Regions from separate parts of the Paenibacillus beijingensis genome, predicted to be linked through region 1. Evidence: riboswitches for the same ligand, from Rfam matches in the RefSeq annotation. Region 1 holds a riboswitch; each other region holds the start of a gene.

Region 1 (5,523 bases):
GGAAGAGGCTCTGTGGAACTTGAAGCAGCGGCGGCTGTATATCGCCAGACAACTTAAACGTATTTGAAGCGGGTTTTTGGACAAAAAAAATAGGCATGCAGTTGACTGCTTTGCCCGTTGGATTAAGAGAGTCGTGAGACCTTAAGCCATCGGTTGTTTTTTGTCGCGCATCATTGCCATCATACCGGTCATCATTTCGTCGCATTCCTGCATTTTGGACATCATCATGTCCATATCCATGTCCATTTCGCCCGCTTCTTGCATGGAATCCATCATCATCTGCATACATTTCATCTTGCACATCATTTCTTCCATACACATCATCATCATCATGTTCATACTCATCGTCATGCTTGTACACCTCTCTTCCTTTTTTTACGTTCTCCTATATACTACTTCAATTTTTTCCATCGATCAAGCAAAAATATGTTGATTTTTGTCTGTTTGCTATGATATATTTATTTATTTAGTATTCTTATTAATCTGATTGGAATTACGTTAATCGACCAGGACGAGCCCATTTTTTTATAAGGGTAGGAACCTATTTTTTGTGTAGGCCATAGTGTATATAGTCAAATGACTATACTTCAACGGAGGTCTTATTATGCATCGTGCGTTTACACCGTTTGGCGGACCCGGATTCCGCCGTCCATTCCGCCCGTTCCCTCATCCATTTTTTCCCGGCCGCTTCTTGTTCCCGTTTTTCTTCTTCTTTCCGTTTTTCTTTCCTTTTTTCCGGGATGAAGACGGCGGAAACGAAATCTTCACTGTCCATCAAGCGCAAGCCGGGGATACGTTAGAAAAAATATCCCATATGTACAATATGCCCTATCCGATCATTGAGGAAGCGAACCCGCACATTGGAAATCCGAAACAAATGACACTGGGCGAATCCGTCTATATCCCGCGCATTTCGCATCTGTACTGTCACAAAACGTACATGGAAAGAGAAGATTCTCCTAACGTCATGTATCCGACCCAAACGATGCCGTTCCAAGCAGGGCCGAATCCGATGCATAAGTAGATATGGGGATTGGGATTGCATGGCCATACTGTAATTGAAAATAGAGCCGTCCCGCTCGTAGAATGTTTACTACTCGGGGACGGCTCTTTTCAGTTCAAGCTGGGTTATCCCTTTTGCGGCCATTCGCCGACAAATTCAAGCTCGTTATAAGCGAAGAAGTTTTTCAAAATTTCTTCACGGTCATCGAGGAACAGCTGATGCGCGACCGCCGAAGCGAGCTTTGGAATCGCATATTTCATGCCGGAAATCGCCGAAGCCGAAATCCCGCAGCTGATTAGCGCAGAATAGTTGAAAGCATAAAGTCCATGCAAAAGCTTTGCTCCCTCTTCATCGCGGCCTTCGAAAGCAAAGCCGGGGCTGAGGTAAGGATGGGAATCGAGCAGCGGATTGGCCACTTCTTCCGGCGCCGTATAACGGTCGCTCCAGCGGGCAATGTGGCTTTCGACAAGCTTCAGCTCCGGACGCAACGCCGGATCGGTAAGAAGACCGGTGCTGATGATGAGGAAATCAAAGGTGAATTTACCCTGAGGCGTGGTCACCACCGCACCGTCATCTGTCGCCTCCACATCAAGCCATGGTGCGCCCAAGTGCAGATTAAAGCCGGGCCAGGAAGCAGCCCGTCCAAACGTATCGTTCGTCGGCGGCTGATTGAACTTAAAGAAATGGGCGAATACTTTATATTTATCGGCGTCCGGCAAAGTCGGGAAATGCTCGATCATGCCGGAAACTTCCATCTGGCGGATCGGATTGATACGCGGCAGCTCCTTGCGGCGTACAAAGACGTGTGCCTCAGCCACACCTTCGTTCAAGGCGAAATTGGCATTATCAAAGGCCGACGCCCCGCCGCCCAAAACAGCAATTTTCTTGCCTTTAAGCGCTTCAAAATCAATATCTTTCGAAGTGTGAGCGTAGAGATGGTCCGGCAATTTGCCTGAGATCATCGGCGGTACGTGCCATTCGCCGCCGCCTTGAATGCCGTTGGCCAGAATGACTTTGCGAGCCAGCAGCAGGCCCCGCGGCGCCCCGGCCCCTTCGATATGAAGGCGGTGAATCCCATCTTCTGCAGGCTCGATCAGGTTCAGCTTCACTTCATTGATGACTGGCAAATTCAGAACCTTCCGATACCAGCGCAGGTAGTTCATCCAGTCGCCCCGCGGAATTTTATCCACCGCTTCCCAGCCTTCCGGCCCGAATTGCGCTTCCCACCATGAGCGGAAGGTCAAAGAAGGAACCCCAAGGTCGATGGAGGTCAAATGCTTGGGTGTTCGGAGCGTCACCATCCGGGCATAGGTTTCCCACGGCCCTTCCAAGCCTTCACGGTTTTCGTCGATCACGAGAATATTGGATACCCGCTCGCGCAAAAGTCCGAAAGCCGTGCCTAAGCCGCCTTGGCCGCCGCCGATAATGACGACATCGTAGACATGCCCTTCAGGATGGCTCAGAGGACGCACCCAGTCCGCGCCCCCGAAAGCGAGATAAGAAAGTTCGGTTTTCACTCGTTCGTTTAAAGCCTCTAAGCTCATCATTATTCATACCTTTCAGCGGTGTTCTTGTAAGCTATCATTTCGTGATTGCGATTCAATCGGGATAAATGGATGTTTCATTTAGCTCCTTTTGGAAAAAAGCAAGCCTTATCTCCATGGAATGTGAGAAAAGGTTACATTACGATCCATCTCATATATTATCTTTTCTACCCTGCATTTTAAAGGGCATCCATTGTTTTTTGTAATTGGCGCTAAATTTTCGATTGCGAATTGTTAATCGTCACAAGACAAAGAAAACTTTAGGCAAAAAAAAACCGGCCTGCCATCTGCTATGGCGGGCTGGTCCTTATCTTTTACGCACGAGCATCATCTGACTCATGGATGTCTTCGATCATTGCTGCATAATGTTCTCCCGTTACAATACGCCGGGCAGTGACATAACGTTTCTTATAATAAGAGTCCGACAATTTGCTGATGCTGACACCTTTGCTGCTGGATGAATGAGCAAATTTTCCCTCACCTATGTAGATACCGGCATGAGAAATCCCGATGCCATTTGTGTTAAAGAAAACAAGGTCTCCAGGACGCAGTTCCTCTTTCTCCACTTTCATGCCAACCTTTGCTTGTGACCTGGATGTCCGCGGAAGCTTCGTTTCGAATTGATTAAACACGTAACGGATGAATCCGGAACAATCAAATCCTTGGACCGTAGTTCCTCCCCACTTATAAGGAGTCCCTACGACTTCATTAACGGTTTCATTTAACTCTGATTCATTTGCAAAAGCATTCCCTGCACCTGCAAACAACATTGTGGCTCCCAACAACAAAACTGCGGCTCGCTTCTTCAACATATACTCCCTTCGCTGCCTACGAGGTTAGCTAAGGGTTCGGTTGAAGGTGCCCTATAATCCTTTAATTGCAAGATTAATTCACCCAAGATGGTTCCCCCGTTTTCCATGTACGGAAATTCGACAATTATGTAGTTATTATTACATTGAGTAGTACAATTCGATTTTTTCTCTGAAATCCCTCCTGCAGCGAAATTAGAATCCTTTCATCTTTCCCGCTACATTTCGTCATTCTTTTTCATTTTTCTCATCTATTCTTCATTTATGGCAGTCAAAAGGGGTATTGCGCTAGGCAATACCCCTTTTCATCCTTATTTTCCGTTAGCTGCGCGCCAAGCGTCTACTTGCTTCTGAGCTTCGGCAATGATTTTTTCAAGACCTGCGGCTTTCAATTTATCGATCATCTTCGGCAATTCTGCCGGGTCCAGTTGGCCCGATTGAAGGCCCGGATCGTAGGTGCTTTGAATTTTGCCGATGGCGATCAATTCATTCTTCACCGGCTCCGGATCGAACACGAATCCGAATAGCGGAGAAGGCTGGCTTTGAACGATTTCGTTGAATTGCTCATAGTTCTTGTACTTGTCCGGATCTTCGCCTATGCGGGTGTAGTTGAGCATTTGGTTGCCGAGCTGCCACTGGTTGTCGTGATAGAACCCGACATTGTCCTTCGTTTTGCCGTCCGGCAAAGCGATTTGCCCGTTATTCAGGACGTAATGCTTACCTTCTACGCCGTAGTTGAACAAGGTCAGTAAATTTTTATCCTTGTATAACAAATTCAAGAGCATCATCGCACGAGCCGGATCTTTAGAAGTTTGGGAAATGGCTTGCATCGTCGCGGACAGCTTGGTCGTATGCAGCCTGTCAATGTTCATCGGAATCTGAATGAGCTCAATGCCGATTTGCGTGCTCTTGTTCGGCATAGGCGCCGGCTTTCCGATTTCCATATCCTTCACGATTTCCAGATCGGATCCGATGGACGCAAACGCCGTTTTGGCTTGGAACTTTTTCCAAATATCCACTCCAGGGGTCGTTGCATCCTTGTTGAGATAACCCGCTTTATACCATTCACGCGTCAAATTCGCCAATTCCATATAGCGGGAAGTTTCATACATATTGACGACTTTAAATTTATTGTCCGCATTTGGATCCCGCTGATCCAGCCCGGCAGGGCCAATGATGCTCTCCATGCTGCCCGATCCAAAATAAGCGCCTAGCGGGAAGGCCGGTCCAACGGCAGGTGTTATGTTCGGCTCGTTATCCTTAATCGTCTTCAGCAGCGGTTCAAGGTCTTTGAATTCCCCTGATTTAAGGGGGCTCAGGTCCATATTATATTTGTCGACCAGATCTTTTCTGAGCACGATTCCTTGGGGATTGCCCAGCTCCTGGTGAACATGGAGGCCGTACAGCTTACCCCCGCGGCGAGCTCCTTCCAGCAGGTCACCTTCAACCGCTTTAATATCGGCTCCATATTTCGCAAGCAGATCATCGAGCGGAAGCAGGGCGCCTTTAACCACTTGCGATTCAAACCCCATCCAATTGGCCGTCCACAGCAGATCGAATTTTCCCCCTGAGGACATCATGAGGTTCGTCTTGTCGCTGTAAGCGCTCCAATCGATCGGATTAAGCTTAACCTTCATATTTAGCTCCGGATAGGTTTTGTTCAAATAATCGTTCATGGCGCTTTGGACGGTTGACAGATCATTCTGTTTGCCGTCCGGATAGACCATGACGACTTCGTACGGATCCAATTTTTCGGCACCTTGGTCTGAACTTTGCGAAGCCTGCGAAGATTGAGGCTCCTGTGCCGGCTCCGTATTCTGGTTGCCTGCGCTATTGCCTGTACAGCCCGCCGCGGCAAGAGAAAGCGATAGAAGAAGCGACGTAAGAATGATCGACCTTTTATTATAACGTTTCATTTCCGTAACCCCCCATAGGATGTTTTTATACTAAATCGGCCGGAACCGAACTTAGCCTTTGACTGAACCGATCGTCAAGCCTTTAACAAAATATTTTTGCAGGAAAGGAAATACAAGCGCGACCGGCAATACCGCAATAACCGCCATTGCCATTCGAAGCTCCTCCAGCGGCTGAACCTGCATAGACGACGCGTCAATATGCGCTTTATCCGCAATGGACTGAAGATATTGAGCATTCATTAAAGTGTTGT
Region 2 (5,523 bases), 1.3 Mb from region 1:
GTAATGGCCGGATTTTTGAATCGTTCCAACGTTTTATCGATATATTTCCGGTGTTCCGCCGGATTTAAATGATATTTATGAATTAATAATTGGCCGGTTTCCTCTAATACCTGCCGAACTTTTGTTTCAAGAGCGGGATCTTTCAACGCTTGTTGAATGGTCTGGAACCCTTCCAGAAACCCGAAATATGCCGCACAGCAGTGGCCGGTATTAACCGTAAACAGCTTCCGTTCCACAAATGGCTCGAGCGAGTCCGCGTATTTGGCTCCTTCAATTTCTTGAAAGCCGTTCTGGAAACCGGAACGGTCGATCACCCATTCGTAGAAAGGTTCTACTTTAATGGCCAATGGATCTTCATGCTTTTGGGCGGGAACGATACGGTCAATCGTTGAATCGGGGAAAGAAATCAAGCGGTCTGCCTCGGCGCGGGCTTCGGCAGAAAGATGTTGATACACCCATTTTTTGAGCAGCGAGCTTCCGCCAACGGCATTTTCGCATGCAATAACGTGCAATGGGCGTGTATTATGCCTCAGACGTTTTTCGATCCCCTGGGCGATTACTTTGGCGATAGACGGCAAAGCGGATACGCCGACGGCCGTCGTAAGCAGCTCGGCTTCCGTAATATGCTCGTTGACGTCTTTGCGATTATTGATTTGAACGGCTGTGACGTTCTTAACAATTTCCGTATCTTCGTTCTCATTCGCATACGTAACGGTATATTGCTTTTTTTGCTGCAGAAGCTCGATTTGAGTTTCATTTCGAGCGACAAAACAGACCTCGTAGCCTGAATTGGATAACATCATTCCGATAAAGCCGCGACCGATGTTGCCGGCTCCAAAATGAACGGCTTTCCTTTTTTTGCTGGGCATCGTTTTCTTGCTCTCATGACGAAAAGGACGAATTTTCCACTCGTTGCTCGATTCCTTTTTATTATAACTGACACTCAATTTGCTTCTCCCCTTTCCGAATTCCTGCTTACCACCTCTTGAAGTTGTAATATTAGCAATTTTCAGATCATTTAAGCTGCGATAATTGAACTAACGCAACGCACACAGTATTCTGCGCGCGTTGCGGCACTGCATAACGACGTTCGAGCCGCATGCTTATCATTGCTCTATTAACAAGCTGCTTTCAAATAAGCCGCTTTAGGCTTATTTGGTTTGGGCAACTGCACCTGCAAACACGGTGCTGAACGCAAGATCGCGCAGCGACTCCACTCGATGCAGACTGTTACCAAATTCAAGAGTTTTGGTGATGGAGTTCGGAGTAAGAACGCATGGGATTCCGGCAGCCTCAGCCGCTTTTGCGCCGTTAGGTGAATCTTCAATCGCAATAGCTTCATCAGCCTTTACACCCAGTCCCTTCAGGGTCTGAAGATACAATTCGGGGTCAGGTTTTACATTTTGCACATCGTCAGCGGTACGGATACAATCGAAGTAATCATAAATGCCTAACTGCTTCAAATATTTCTCGACCCATTCCAGAGGCGAACTGGAAGCGAGGCCGATCTTCAATCCGGATTGTTTGGCGCTTTGCAAATACTCCAGTACGCCGGGGCGCATCTCCTCAACCTCCATGAGCTGGGAGTGGTGCAGCTGTACCGCTTTGCGGAATTCGTCCCGGTCAATCGGCAAATTCAAATCGGTCATCAAATACTCATAAGGGTTAAACTTGTGAAGACTCGTTCCAATGCATCCCGAGTACATCTCCAGGGAAAGGTCTACCTCGTGTTTCTTGTAGGCCTCCCGGAATGCTACGTACCAGGCAGTCTCCGTGTCGATAATCGTTCCGTCAAAATCAAAAATAATCGCTTTAGTCATGGTCTCTACTCCCTCCGATTTGCTTGTTCTCTCTTTGTAGACAAACGATCGGATCAAGCGGGGACATGCCAGCTGTTGAGCAGGGGAAAAATAAAAAGACCCCTAACTCAAAGGGTCTCAACTCTAAAAAATTAATTTAGAAAGAAATGACCCATCTTGTGCTGACGAGGTTAGCTGACGGACTCGGGTAAGATGGTACCCTACATTCATTAAAAGCAATGAAATGATTCGCCCCAAAAGGTGGTTCCCCCGCTCTCCGACGTTGTCGGAAACTAAGCATATTCATATAATAATGGGAATTGTCTAAAAAGTCAAGTTTACTGTAAAGTTTACTGTAAAGCTGTTGTCCACCATCCTGACATAAATCTCCCATACTACTGCGATTTTTATCCTGAAAAAGTCTCGCGCCTCCGCAAAAACAAGATACCGCTGAACGAGAACACCGCGAGCGGAAACAACATACTTTTTAATAGGCTTATGCTTACGAAGTGGTTTTGCCTCCGGCAAAACCTAGGCTTATGCTTACGAAGTGGTTTTGCCTCCGGCAAAACCTTTAGGAGGACTCCAGTGAAAATGGCGATGATACGGCTTGAGGATATCGGTCCGGGGGGATACTACGAATCCGCCGAAAACCAGACGAAACTGACTGTCGTTGCCGATTATTTACAATCGGAAGGCATTCCGTTTCAAGTGGCCGTCATTTCCCGTTATATCGATCCGACCCGCGGGATCGACCGTGCCTTGACGGATCGTACCGACTCAATAGCCGTACGCTTTGTCCAAACGCTGCATGCATTGGTTAAGCGAGGGGCATCGCTTGGCATGCATGGATATACGCATCAATTCGGCAAAGCGGTCAGTGCCGACGGTTATGAATTTCATTATGCGGATTGCAGCGCCGATTGTCCGCCGGATGACTCGCAAGAAGCGCTCAGCCGTCCCAAGTCACTGCGCCATTCCTATGCTTACGGCCGGTTTACTGCAGCCTTGCGGATGTTTCAGTCCACAGGGCTGCGGCCCGATTGGTTCGAAACGCCCCATTACGCGGCATCGGCGATCCAGCGATCCGTCTTGGAAGCTTGCAGCGGAATCATGTACGAAACGAACCCTTCGGCTCCGCATAGCCGGACGGTTACCGTCCGCGCTTCGCATTCTCCTTTGTCGGGAGGCTCCTTGTATGTGCCGACGCCCCTCTTCTATGTTGGCGGAGCGGCCATTGAAGATGACGTGCAACGGATTGCCGAAGCGATCCGATCGTACGGCGATCATGAGCTTGCTTCTTTTTTCTATCATCCGTTTCTTGAATTTCCTTATATCCGATTGCAGGAAGGCGCTTCACCGGTTTACGAACAGCATTCGCCGCTCAAAAGGCTGATCCGCGCTTTCAAAGGCGCAGGGCGCAAATTTCTCTCGATTCCGGATGTGCTCACATTCATTCCGGATTTCAGGGAAACCGGGTTATTCGGAGGCAAAGATTACCGCATCATGCCGGTAAAGAGCGGCAATGGACGAGGAAACAAACTTCTGGTCCGCCAATATTCGACCGGCATTTGGTCCATCGCGGAAGTTAATCAGGGTAGCAGAAATAAGATGGAGAACGGTATCCGCAATATTCGTACCGTGCTGACGGGTTGGCCTTCTTTTGCCGCAGGAGAGGAGCTGATCGGCGATTTCAACGGGGATGGGCGGGACGATATCGCCATCTGGCATTCGGAATCCGGCGTTTGCCCCGTTGCTCTCCATAGTGGAACAACGCTGCTTCCGGACGGCAATTGGTTGGCTGCGGGAGAACGTTTCAAAGGGTGGCGTGCTTTAGCAGGAGATTGGAACGGGGACGGATTGACCGATTTGGCACTGTGGGACCCGAGATCGGGCCACCTCGCGACAGCTTATAATGAAACCGGAAAGTTTCAATTCCCTGTGCGAGTATCCGAGGAACCTTTAATCGGCAAAAACCGCTCCCCTTACATCGGCGATGTCAACGGCGACGGACTGGACGATCTGGTTTTGTGGGACCGGTCTTCCGGTTCGTGGGAGGTTTGGCTAAATGACGGCGTTGAATTTCAATGGGCGGGAGTCTGGCTGGCCGGTCATGCGATTGAGAACTCCTCCTGCGCACTTCTGGCCGATGTTAACGGAGACGGACGGGCCGATCTGCTGCTGGTGAATCGAAAGACCGGCTACTGGTCCGTTGCGTTTAGTACGGGAAAGACATTTGTGCTTCGAGACAATGCCTTCGGACCATGGGCGCCTGGAGCGGATACCGTGCCGCTAGCTGTGGATTTCCACGGAAACGGCCGTGCCGGCCTGCTCGCAATCATCCCCGGGCGTTACGGCGGGACGCTGGACGCTGCTGTCAACGCGCTGAATTGGCATCTGCCCGCTTCCAATTTTCCTACCTTAACCGGCTATTGCTCCTGCTTCCTTCCCGAGCTTCAATGATACCGGCATAAACCAACGAAACTAAGATTCCTCAGTAGAATTCACAACTAAATTTGGTTTGTTTTCTGCCATTGCGATAGGTTAAACTTAATTTACACCGACAGCGCAGATCATGCCCCGTTTGCCTCTTAGATGCAAACCATGAAACGGTAGTTGCCGGCGCGAATCGTTAAGGAGGAACCTATATGTCACCCATCGAAACCGATCGAATCCAATCCCTGCTCCCTCATTGGGTTGAAACAAGCCGTCAGCGCTCCTCCCAAGGCAAAGTGGCAGCCTACATTCCCGAACTGTCCAAATCGCCGATCGACGCATTAGGAGTTTACATTTTAGGTGCGGACGGCACCTCGGCCAGCGCCGGCGATTACAACCTTTCATTTACAATGCAAAGCATTTCGAAAGTATTTACCTTAATTTTGGCACTGATGGACAACGGCGAAGAAGGGGTATTTTCCAAAGTCGGAATGGAGCCTACGGGTGATAATTTCAACTCGATGCTGAAGCTGGAACTCGTACAGCCGGGAATTCCGTTCAACCCGCTTATCAATGCCGGGGCAATCGTAATTTCTTCATTAATATCCGGACATAGCAACGATGAAAAATCTTCCCGCATCCTCAATTTTTTCCGCGAGCTGTCGGGCAACGACACGTTAACCTATAACTTCGACGTTTACCGCTCGGAATCGGCAACGGCTCATCTGAACCGGTCCATGGCTTATTTTCTATTGGACAACGGCGTGCTCCAGGGAGAAGTCGAAGATGTGCTGGACGTTTATTTCCGGCACTGCGCAATCAACGTCACCTGCGCGGATTTGGCACGCATGGCATTGGTATTGGCGCACGACGGTACCGATCCTTTGACGGGAGCAGCGCTGATTCCCCGCCGTTACGTCCAAATCGCCAAAACGTTCATGATCACTTGCGGGATGTACAATGCATCCGGAGAATTTGCGATTCAAGTCGGTCTGCCGGCCAAAAGCGGGGTTTCCGGAGGCATCCTGACGATGGTCCCGGGCAGATACGGCATCGGGGTGGTCGGCCCGGCTTTAAACCGGAAAGGCAACAGCATCGCAGGCGTACATCTTCTCGAAACGCTGTCGCGCGAATTTGATTGGAGCCTGTTTTAAGCGTACAACATTGATGAGGCTAGATTACATAGGGGGAACGAAATGATTTCGGTAAAAGCTTTTTTTGAAAACGTGACGGTCCGGAGATTTTCGGTCCTTCTTCTGATGGTGCTGCTCCTCTACTTCCTGCGGGG
Region 3 (5,523 bases), 1.6 Mb from region 1:
GGCGACAGCCTGCTGCCGCGCCTCCATTATGTGCAGCCTGACGACGGCAACAAGGACGATTTTACGCTGGCCAAGCTGCGCCTGCCGGAGCCGGTCTACCCGGGAGCCGAAGTGGCGCTGAAGATCGGCTTTAAGGTGAAGCTTCCGGAAGTGTTCGCCCGGATGGGCTACGCCGGCAATTTCGTGATGGCCGGTCAATGGTTCCCGAAGCTGGCCGCTTATGAGACGGCGGACAGCGGCGGCCATAAGGAAGGCTGGAACGCGCATCAGTATCACGGAAACTCGGAATTTTACAGCGATTTCGGACTGTATACGGTCAACATTCAAGTGCCGGCCTCCTATAAGGTGGCGGCGACCGGCATTCAGACGAAGGTTCCAAAAATGGCCGGTGAAAACAAGATTTACCAGTTTTACGCCGAGGATGTGCACGATTTCGGCTGGGCCGCCTCGCCCGATTTCGTCTACGAAGAGGAAGCCTACTCCACAAGCGGCGTTCCCGGCGTCCGCATCAAGCTCTATCTCGACCCGCTGCATGCCGATCTGAAGGACCGGTATATGCATGCGGCCAAGTCGGCCCTCGCCAAATACGCGAAATGGTATGGCGAATATCCGTACTCCACGCTGTCCATCGTCGTCCCACCGGCAGGCGGCAACGGCGCCGGCGGCATGGAATATCCGACGCTCATTACCGCATTTGCGGCGGAATCGAAGACGCCCGGGTACGGGCTGGAGCGGACGGTCGTGCATGAGATCGGCCACCAATACTGGTACGGCATGGTGGCGACCAACGAGTTCGAGGAAGCATGGCTCGACGAAGGCTTTACCTCTTATTCGGAAGATAAAGTGATGCAGAGCGAGTACGGCATCGAACCGAATTCGCCGCTGGAAGCGAGCTATATGACCGATCCGGCCCCGTTGAAGCTGCTTTCCTGGTCGTACGGCAGCAATGACCGCTACGCCGACAACGTGTATACGCGCGCCAAGCTGGTGCTGGAAGGAATCGAGAACCGAGTCGGAGCCAATACGATGCGCGCCATTTTGCGCACTTATTTTCAAACCTACAAATTCAAGCACCCGACGACGGCCGATTTCCAGAACGTGGTGGAGAGGGTGACAAAGCAGAATTGGACCGACTACTTCAGTCAATTCGTGTACGGCAGCGCTATGGCCGATTATTCCGTAGCTTCCGTGCGCGTCCTGCCTCCGGGTCCTGGCGACAGCGGGAAGTATGGAGCGGAGGTGCTGATCCGTCGCAGCGGCGGCGCGAACGGGCCGGTGACGGTCGAATTCCGGTTCGCGGACGGTTCCTCCGCGGAGAAGGAATGGGACGGCGCGGCGTCCGAGATGCAGTATAAGCTCTCCTCCTCCTCCCCGCTCGTATGGGCCGCGGTCGACCCGGTAAACCGCAATGTGCTGGACAACAAGCATATCAACAATTTTATGCGGTCCGAAGCCGACGGCAAAACGCGCACCCGCTTCAATCTCGGCATCGTTAAACTGCTCGAGAGCATCATGGGAGCATTCGCCTGGTAGAGGGCCCGGGCATTACTGTTAACAGGGAGTGAACACGATGAAGCACCACATGAAGCAAGGCTGGCGGCTGACCGTTAAACATATGCACATTCTCATTGTGCTGTTTCTTTATCAGCTGCTGTGGGGATTCTTTCTGTACCGCTATGTCGATTCGGTCGTGACGCCGCTGCTTGAGCGTTATCCCGGCACCCTGCCCTCGGAGTCGGCCTCGGGACTGTTCTGGGCGGAAGCCCAGTTCCGGCTGCTCAAAACGTCCCTCGTCCAGCCCTACGCCTGGACGCTGCTAGGAATGCTGGCGCTGCGCATGATCGTGACGCCGCTGCTCAATGCGGGACTGTTCTACTCGCTCCATCACGTCTCTGCCGGCGGCGACGGAGGCAGCCGGTTCATGCAAGGCATCCGCCGCTGCTGGAAACGGGTGCTGCCGCTCTACTGGTGCGAGACGCTGCTGACGCTTGCCCCGGCATGGTGGCTGCTGCCGCGCGGCTTGGACGCCCTCCTCTCGAGCCCCTCCATGCTGGAACTGGCGCAAACGGCGCTCCCTTGGGGCGCAGGCTGGCTGCTATGGGGCGTCCTGCTGCATCTGCTGTTTCTCGCTCTGCAGTTCGGGGCCGCTTCCGGCCAGAGCCTCACGGACTCGCTGCTGCGCGCGCCTCGCCTCCTCCTCCCTCTTGCCGCGCTGTCGCTTGTGCTTTGGCTGATCGCGGCGGCGTCCGGACTGGCCGTCAGCGGCGCCTCGCTGCTATGGGCGGGCCTGCTGGCCATCATGATCCAGCAATTGTATCATTTTGGCCGCACATTGCTTGGCATATGGAGCGTCGCTTCGCAATTTGACTGCTGGCAGTCGAACCAGCCCGGTTCCCGCTGACATGTAAAATCTAATTTTGGTAAATTTACAAATTTTCTGACATTTCAAACGTTTTTCGTGTATAATAGAGTAACCTCATTCGTCAAACGTTGCCCGGACCGCTATCCCTATAGAAAAGAAATATTCACTAGGAGTGGATAACCATGTTGAAGAAAACCCAACTGTACTGTGAAGAATTGTACAAGGCAACAGGAGACATGCTGTTCCGGATGAAGAACTACAAGCCTAACGCCAAAACGGAAGAAGAGCTTGCCGCCCTCAACCGCGAACATGCGGAGCTGCGCATCGGATCCGCCGCAGGTCAGGCATCGCTCGCTTGCCTGGACGAAACGATGCGCGTTCTGGAACGGATGCGCACACGGCTGCTCACCATGATGGAAAATATGCTGTTTACCGCCTGAGAAAGAGGCGGACGTTAAATAAAGCGCCCCAAGCGGGCGCTTTATTTTGTTTATCCGGCCCGCCCGCCCGCAGTCCCGCTCGCCCCGCATTATACAGAGCTGGGCGCCGGACAGCGCCCGCGCGAGCTCCCATCGCGCGGTGTGGCGTCGCATGACGTCGCCTTGCAAAGCATCGTACCAAACGCAGCCTCGCGGGAGCCGTCCTTTTCGCCTGAATATCGCTAGCGTGTCCAGTTCGATCTGTTTACGACGGGACGTTTCGGGTTAAATGCGGCAAAGGCGCAGGCCCAGCCGGGCCGCTGCGAGGAACGCTCCGGATGCTGGAGAGAATGCGCGTAAGACTGCTGACCATGATGGAAAATGTCCTCTATACCGTCTGATGGAAGCGCCGCTGGTGGCGCTTTTTTTCGTGAGCAAAGACCTACAAGTATTCAGCGTTGCAGCGTCCGTAATCTGACAATCTTCAACATCTTTAACGATGCTCAAAAACCGGTAAAAACGGCTGGAAGTGAGTATTCATCATGCTGATAGCGCTTACCTCACCCATGCGAATCATTAGAATTATTAGAATTTAACGTCGAAGGAAGGAGATTATTGAAAAAAAAAGAATAGGTAGCGAGTACATAAAACAAACTGCCGAATTCCCGTGTACATGGAAACGGGGGAACCACTTTGGGTGAATTGATTTCGACGTCCCGCCAAGCAAGAAGTAATCGTCCTCGCACCGCTTGCCAGCCATCTCTGGTACCGCGGCCCGGGTCCTTACAACCACAAGGACGACCACGCCAGCTGCAGCATGACGCCTGAGAAGTCATAGGGTGCCTTCAACCGAACCCCACAGCTAACCTCGTAGGCTTTTGGAAGGAGCTTTACGCTTTGAAGAAAGTATCAGCGCTATTGATCGGATTTGCCCTTCTGCTCACCTTCCAGGTCGGCAGCGTGTTTGCAGACTCCAAGATGGACGGCGTCATCAGCGATGTAATCGGCACACCCTACAAAATGGCTGGTACCAGCACTAGAGGATTTGACTGCTCGGGCTTCACATCTTACGTATTTAATCAATTCAAAGTTTCCCTTCCGCACTCCTCGATCGCGCAAGCCCGGATGGGGAAGAAAGTCGCGAAGGACGATCTGATTGCAGGCGATCTCGTATTTTTTAATACGAGCGGCAGGGGCATTTCCCATGTCGGCATCTATGTCGGCGACGGCAAAATGGCCCATGCTTCCTCCAGCAAAGGCGTTACGATCAGCTCGATCAGCGATTCGTATTACACGAAACGTTATGTAACGGCGCGCCGCATTATGAGTACGGATACGTACGAAAAATATGCGGACGATCCTTCCGACGAAGTGGACGGAGGACCGGACGTCGATTAACTTACCGCTAGCTGCAACGGTTCGTGAGCATTCAAGCCGCATGAGTTTGTCCTTTGGGACAAGCGCTTGCGGCTTGAATGCTTTTTTGGCCGGCCTTTTTCGCCACAACTTCGTGAACCCTTTCTTTGCGCGTCATGAACGCTTGAGCGTGTTCATCGGTCTCTCTGTACAAAAGTATAAACTACTTTCCAGAATAAGATGACCATCCGGAGGAGGAAAACGAACTGGACTTTAGTCGGGCAAACGCGGATTCCATCAACTAAATACGAATTGCAAGGAGACAGACGAGGATGAAATTGGTGTCGTGGAACGTCAATGGTTTAAGGGCATGCGTCAAAAAAGGCTTTTACGATTACTTTAACGAAACGGATGCGGACATTTTTTGCGTTCAGGAGATCAAGCTGCAGGAAGGGCAAATAGGTATGGAGCACGGGGAGGAATATGCCTCGTATTGGAATTACGCGCTGAAGAAGGGGTATTCGGGAACCGCCGTTTTTACGAAAATCAAACCGCTTTCGGTGCGTTACGGCATCGAAGAGGATCACGAACCGGAAGGGCGCATCATTACGATGGAATTCGATTCCTTTTATCTCGTGAACGTTTATACTCCGAACGCGAAACGCGATCTGTCCAGGCTTGCGTACAGACTCGAATGGGAAGAGCGTTTTCGCGCCTACGTCGGGCAATTGGACGCCGACAAGCCGGTTATTATTTGCGGCGATTTGAATGTGGCCCATCAGGAGATTGATATCAAGAATGCGAAGTCCAATCACGGCAACTCCGGATTCACGCCCGAAGAGCGGGACAAAATGACGCGGCTGCTGGATGCCGGATTTATCGATACGTTCCGCTATTTTTACCCGGACCGGACCGACGCCTACAGCTGGTGGTCGAATATGCCGAAAGTGAGAGAACGCAACGTAGGCTGGCGAATCGATTATTTTCTCGCATCCTCGAGACTTGCGCCTTTCCTGGTCGATGCAAAAATCGACTCCCATATATTCGGCAGCGACCACTGCCCGGTCATTCTGGAAATGGCGGATATGAACGGCTCGGGGCGGAGCGAGGCGTAAACACAAAGAAATGCAGTTTTTCATTGCCATGATGTTCGCAAAGGATGTCACATCAAACATTTCATGATCGGAACCCGGTTTGTTAATCACCAAAATTGCTGTCCGATTTTTGTCTGAGCTCAAGGAGCGACCACAATTTTTGGAAAAATGGGCTGATCTGTGTTAAATCGGCGATAAACCGGGGAAAACAAGGATCACCGGCACATCGGTCGCTAAAACTTCGGAATAAGGAAACTGCATACCCCGATTTCTCTTCCCAGTTGGCGATTCG
Region 4 (5,523 bases), 1.7 Mb from region 1:
GTTTGCTGCGCGGGAATGGATCCGTTTTACGAAAGAATTTTATCGAACAGAAGAGGAGGATTCCCGGTTCCAATGAGAAACTCACTGCCAGGTTCATTCGAAGGATGAACGGGCGTGGAACAAATCCATCCGTCCGAAGCCGGCAGCGGCTCCGGATGAAGCAGGCTGCGATTGCAACTTAAGTCAGGTTGCTTCATCCGGATACCATGGATTTAAATGCACCAGCACTTCTTCCACGTTTCCGATTCGATCCATAACCTTCTGTTTGATCTGACGGGAAATATCGTGGCCCTGCTGGATGCTCAGCACCGCCGGGATGCCCACCCTTACATCCACCATAATATAAAAGCCGTGTTCGCGCGCGCGGATCCGGTCGATCCGCTTGACTTGCGGAACGGAAAGGACGAGATTCACAATCTCGTTCATTTGTTCATCATCGATATTTTTCTCCATCAGTACGTCGATCGAATTGCGGCCCATATGAACCGCCAGTTTGATGACAAAGTAAGCAACTAGAATGCCGGCAATCGGATCGCCGTACTTTAATAGATGGATATCGTAGCGGTCGCCGATCATCGCAAGTCCGATCCCGATGACTGCCGCCAGCGACGCATATACGTCGGCAAGATGATCGTATGCCGTTGCGATCAGGCCGCTGCTCCCCGTCCGTTTGCCGATACGCATCGTATACACATACAGCACCTGCTTCCAAATCAGGGAAACCGCGGCCGCAATCAGGACGGGAAGCGTTGCGTGATGCGGTTCTTCCATCAAAGCCATGACCGAATGATATCCCATATAAACGCCGGCCAGTACCAATACGATTGCGACTATTGCAGCCCCGATCACTTCCGCCTTGCCATGGCCGTATGGATGGTCTTCATCCGCCGGTCGTTTGGATATATTCATCGATATAAGTGCGGTTGCCGTTGCAAAAATATCTCCTGCGTTATGTACCCCGTCCGCAATCAGCACCTGGCTTCCGAGAAGCAGACCTACGCTCAGTTTCAGCACAGTCAGCACAATATTGCTGATCAGGCTGATCCAGATCGCCAATGCCGATTGTTTGTTTGATGCCCCCATGAAAGATTGCCTCCTACAGAAAAATTGGTCAAAGGAAACAAAAAAACCGTGACGGTTAAGGTCACGGTTTAACAGTTTCAATTTTTAGTTGCGATAAATGATACATACCGGTCACCAGTTTCTTCGCAATTAAAATACCTTTTGCTACTATATCATAATCGCGTGGAATCGCAACATTCAAGGTGATAATAAATATTTATAGCCTTGAATAAAAACAATAAATTAACAATATCATTGTTTCGAACTATACTCATATCTAGGCTCTTGTGAGACCGATCTCGATTGAGGAGTGAATATATATGGCAAGCGTAACGGGTTTGGAAGGCGTAATAGCGGCTTATACGGAAATTGGATTGGTGGACGGCGAATTGGGGCATCTGGTGTATCGCGGTTATCCGGCGCAGGAGCTTGCGGTTTCGAAGAGTTTTGAAGAAACGGCATTTTTGCTTTGGCATGGCCGCTTTCCGCAAGAAGACGAACTGACGGCGTTAAAAAAACGGATGTCACACTATCGAAACTTGCCGGACTATATTTGCCGGATTCTGGAGCTTCTTCCGGCTTCAATTCCGGTAATGAGCGCGCTGCAAACGGCGGTAGCGGCGCTTGCAGAAGCCGAAGGCAGCGCATGGCCGCCTTCGCTTGCGCAAGCGGAACGGTTAACGGCGATGCTGCCGACGATGATCGCTTACCGGGCGCGGCGTATAGCCGGTTTGCCGGCGCTGCAGCCTGATGCGAATCTTGATCATGCGGCGAATTATCTTTATATGCTCAACGGCCGGAAGCCGGAGCGTTCACATGCGAAGGCGCTTGAAGCGTATCTTATTTTGGGGATGGAACATGGCATGAACGCTTCGACGTTTGCTTCCCGTGTCATCGTGTCCACTCAATCGGATATGTGTGCGGCTGTGAGCGGAGCGATCGGAGCGATGAAAGGCCCTTTGCATGGAGGCGCCCCCTATGAAGTCATTGCCATGCTGGAGTCGATCGGCAGCAAGAGCAATGCGGAGCCGTGGATGAGGAATGTGCTCGATAACGGCGGCCGCCTGATGGGCTTCGGACACCGCATATACAAAACGAAGGATCCGCGCGCGCAGGCGCTGCGGGCCGTCACGATGGAGCTGACCGGCGACGATCCATCCTTCGATCTGGCAATCTATGTGGAAGATACGGCCATTCGCTTGCTCGAAGAATATAAGCCAGGCCGCCGGTTATTCACGAATGTAGAGTTTTATGCGGCGGCGATTATGCGTGCAATCAATCTAAGTCCGGATCTGTTCACGCCTACATTTACAGCAGGCAGAACGGTCGGCTGGACGGCCCACTTGCTCGAACAAGCGGCAATCAACCGGATTTTCCGTCCCGAGTCGATTTACATCGGCACGATGCCGTCTATGTTGGATAACGACCTTAATTGACCGAGGGATTACAAGACGTTAACGGGTTCCGTTTACGGTTTGGGCGGAAAATGATCGGCAATGAGCGTTGAAATATCGTTTTTGATCGTATGAATTACTTTGTTCACGCCCGCTTTCTTATAATGAAGGCGGGGATCGTGACTGCCGGTAATGACATAGATCGGTTTTTTCGTCCAGCTCCGGCACATCTGAGCATAGCGGCAGCACAAGTTCAAGCTTTTTTCGAATAAATATATTTTTGCGACCGCAATCGGAGCGAACTCCTTCCACGAATCTTTGTCGGCCGTATTCACCCTAATAACACGGTCTGCGCCTAGACTGCATATCCGCTCATACTCGGTCTGGTTATTTACCATCACGGCCGTCGGAATTCCTCTTCGGCTCAATTGTTTGAGGAATTCTTCCCCTGCAGCATTAGGAGCCGACACCAATATATAATCCTGTTGGTTCACACTGTTACCCCTTCCAATTCTGGTCTGAAAACAAGCCGCAAAAAAGAAGCCGCGACGGAAGAGGAACTCTTCTCGCGGCTTCCAGGCACAGTGAAAACAAACCGTGTCGAACGTTCACGATCAATAGTTGCCTCTCTAAAATACGCTTACGAGGTTAGCTGCCGGATTCGGGCGTCAGAGTCGCCCTTCCTTGGAGCTGCATAAACCTACTTTCGTCAAGGTCAATGCAGCCCTAAGGATTCACCCCATGGATTCCGCTCACACGGAAAATCCGCTCGGTTCCCCCGCTCCTGCGTTGCAAAAAGGATTCAGCGATAAAGACAGATTTATTGGATTTGCATAGCCAAATGAGAGCACAAAAAAAGACCGCAGAGGATTTCCCAGCGGCCGTCATCATCACAAGCTGCATCATCCTCTCTCCTGCAGAACGCCTTGCCCGAACAGCATAACGGCATTCTCTACGCTTGCGAGGTTAGCTGCCGGATTCGGACGGTGAGAGTCGCCCTACCCGAAGAACCAACGACCGATACGTTGTTCCTTCAGGATTCACCCCGGATGAAACGGCAACATGTCAGAAGCCTTTCATCGTTGGTTCCCCCGCTTTCCTAATGGAAATTCAGCGGCGAATCGCATTCGATTCATGTTGAATATTACGCCGACCGCCATACTTTGTAAAGGGATATGTCAGGCCTAAGATGGGCGTAATCATTTATTTTTATGACTGACAAGAGATAAGGACCTCTATTTCATCGCCATTCTTAATTTTTCTCCTGATTACTCCGATTTTTGGCTTGTTTCCGCATTTAATGGCTGCTTGGTTTTGATGATTTCGGTTTATAACAAGAAAAATATCCAAAATCAGGTCAGAAAACTGCCCTCTTTATAACGTATTCCTTGTCTGCTTTTGATAATACGCCTTAATGCCTTCATAAATACCGCTGGCCAGCTTGTCATGATAAGCGGTTGTTAAGCTGGCGGTAAGCTCCGCAGGGTTGGAAAGAAAGCAGCCCTCGATTAAAACGGCCGGTCGGAGGTTATTACGCAGCACATAGAGCGGATCCTTTTTCACATTCGCTTTCTCTTCACTCTGAAGAGATTTCAGTATGGAGTGCTCAATCGTTTCTGCCAGTCTTTTATCCGCTGGATCGCTGTAAAAGGTTCTCGTTCCAGATATATCAGGGTCATTTGCGAACATATTTTGGTGAATGCTGACGAACAGGTCCGCCCTATTCCGGTTGGAAATATCGACTCTTTTGGCCAGCGAAATCGATTCGTCATTGGAGGTTCGCGTCATGATTACATTTGCGCCGGCTGCTTTCAGTTTGTTCTTTAACGCCACCGCCGCTGCCAAATTCACCTTGCTCTCGTAGACTTCAATTTTTTTGCCTTTTGCACCCGAGTCTTTGCCGCCGTGACCGGCATCAACGACGATCGTTTTGCCGGTCAACGGTTTCACGGCAGCGGTGCTCACAAGTCTAATTTCGCCGCCAGCCCTCTCCCTTGATCCAACTTGCTGCGATGGTTTTCCGTACCTCCAATGGACATCTTCGGCTTGCACCCATAAACTGCGGCCGTCGCGATTATACAGCTTGATCCATTGTCCGCTCACTTGTTCCGGCACATACAAGGAAGCCTCAAGCGCTTTCGTACAGCTAAAAGTTAGATCGGGACCTGAATAGAGGGTGGCTCCTGCAGGTACGGATAAAGACTGGCTTTTCTCCTCAAGTTGGACGGTTTCGGCGCTTCCCGCTGCGATCCATCCAAACTGCTTCGCATTCAGTCTGACTTTGATCCATCCTTTCTGCTGCGTTACAACAGGGAACCAATCGCCGGCTTCCGTATGCAGCAGCTCCGGTGAAGAGCGTCTCGGTTCAAAGCGGATCACTGAAGCAGATGCTTTCACACGAAGAAACAGGTGTTTAGCCGTGTGGATAGATGATGAAGCGGCTTTGTTTTGAACGGACCTGGCATTCGGCCTCTTGCCCTCCGTAACACTTTTCGAGGTAAAAGCTGCTGAACCGGGGGGCTTGTCCTTTTTCACGGGGGGATACACAACGGGTTCTTTTAAACCTGCCGGGGACAAATTCGTTTCGTCCGTTAACGATTGGGCAGGCGGATTCGAAGTCCCGAGCGGCGAAAGCTGCGCATGCAGCAAATGCAAAACGATAATCGTCGAGCTGAACGCAAATACGAAATGAAACCAAAACAGCTTAGACACACTTATTTTGGGCGACGGCCGGTAAGGTTTGTCCTTCATTCTATCAATCCCTCCTGCTCGTTCTATCAACCTTGCTTATGAAGGATATGAGAGAAATCGGAGATTCATGTCTGAAATTTCGTTTCATCGCGGCCGATCCTATCGTGTACTGGAGCAGAAGCCATAATGAGTGATATACTGGATAACATTAATAGGGAAAATAAATGAAACGGCGGTAGCAGATGATGATCAGGAATGAAACCTTCAATGAAGAAGCGAACATAGCAGCCAATTCTTCGCCCGCGTCGCCGGATAAGCCGCGCATGCTTATCATGACCGCCGTCGAGGCGGAACAAAACGCCGTATTGCGCGGCCT

The links. A riboswitch is a leader RNA that binds a small molecule or an ion and turns the genes downstream of it on or off. The one in region 1 is predicted to bind cyclic di-AMP.
Region 2: it holds a riboswitch for cyclic di-AMP, as region 1 does, so the genes downstream of both, VN24_RS23800 (HAD family hydrolase) here and VN24_RS03905 (C40 family peptidase) in region 1, are expected to answer to the same signal.
Region 3: it holds a riboswitch for cyclic di-AMP, as region 1 does, so the genes downstream of both, VN24_RS10820 (C40 family peptidase) here and VN24_RS03905 (C40 family peptidase) in region 1, are expected to answer to the same signal.
Region 4: it holds a riboswitch for cyclic di-AMP, as region 1 does, so the genes downstream of both, VN24_RS21965 (hypothetical protein) here and VN24_RS03905 (C40 family peptidase) in region 1, are expected to answer to the same signal.

Annotation. Positions count from the first base shown of each region.
Region 1 is NZ_CP011058.1:821,338-826,860, forward strand. Features, by position in the region: gene VN24_RS03885 (hypothetical protein) at 1-67, shown strand, start outside; gene VN24_RS03890 (hypothetical protein) at 142-351, opposite strand; gene VN24_RS03895 (LysM peptidoglycan-binding domain-containing protein) at 605-1,024, shown strand; gene VN24_RS03900 (NAD(P)-binding domain-containing protein) at 1,129-2,547, opposite strand; gene VN24_RS03905 (C40 family peptidase) at 2,862-3,359, opposite strand; cyclic di-AMP (ydaO/yuaA leader) riboswitch at 3,358-3,492, opposite strand; gene VN24_RS03910 (ABC transporter substrate-binding protein) at 3,668-5,272, opposite strand; gene VN24_RS03915 (carbohydrate ABC transporter permease) at 5,324-5,523, opposite strand, start outside.
Region 2 is NZ_CP011058.1:5,272,629-5,278,151, forward strand. Features, by position in the region: gene VN24_RS23795 (mannitol-1-phosphate 5-dehydrogenase) at 1-869, opposite strand, end outside; gene VN24_RS23800 (HAD family hydrolase) at 1,152-1,820, opposite strand; cyclic di-AMP (ydaO/yuaA leader) riboswitch at 1,965-2,109, opposite strand; gene VN24_RS23810 (DUF2334 domain-containing protein) at 2,394-4,262, shown strand; gene glsA (glutaminase A) at 4,448-5,389, shown strand; gene VN24_RS23820 (AI-2E family transporter) at 5,432-5,523, shown strand, end outside.
Region 3 is NZ_CP011058.1:2,399,057-2,404,579, reverse strand. Features, by position in the region: gene VN24_RS10835 (M1 family metallopeptidase) at 1-1,533, shown strand, start outside; gene VN24_RS10830 (hypothetical protein) at 1,571-2,401, shown strand; gene VN24_RS10825 (hypothetical protein) at 2,545-2,802, shown strand; cyclic di-AMP (ydaO/yuaA leader) riboswitch at 3,427-3,673, shown strand; gene VN24_RS10820 (C40 family peptidase) at 3,679-4,179, shown strand; gene VN24_RS10815 (exodeoxyribonuclease III) at 4,470-5,252, shown strand; gene VN24_RS28705 (MmyB family transcriptional regulator) at 5,335-5,523, opposite strand, start outside.
Region 4 is NZ_CP011058.1:4,851,518-4,857,040, reverse strand. Features, by position in the region: gene VN24_RS21980 (LysR family transcriptional regulator) at 1-76, shown strand, start outside; gene VN24_RS21975 (cation diffusion facilitator family transporter) at 184-1,083, opposite strand; gene VN24_RS21970 (citrate synthase/methylcitrate synthase) at 1,383-2,498, shown strand; gene VN24_RS21965 (hypothetical protein) at 2,531-2,950, opposite strand; cyclic di-AMP (ydaO/yuaA leader) riboswitch at 3,079-3,274, opposite strand; cyclic di-AMP (ydaO/yuaA leader) riboswitch at 3,398-3,582, opposite strand; gene VN24_RS26555 (N-acetylmuramoyl-L-alanine amidase) at 3,831-5,207, opposite strand; gene VN24_RS21955 (futalosine hydrolase) at 5,471-5,523, shown strand, end outside.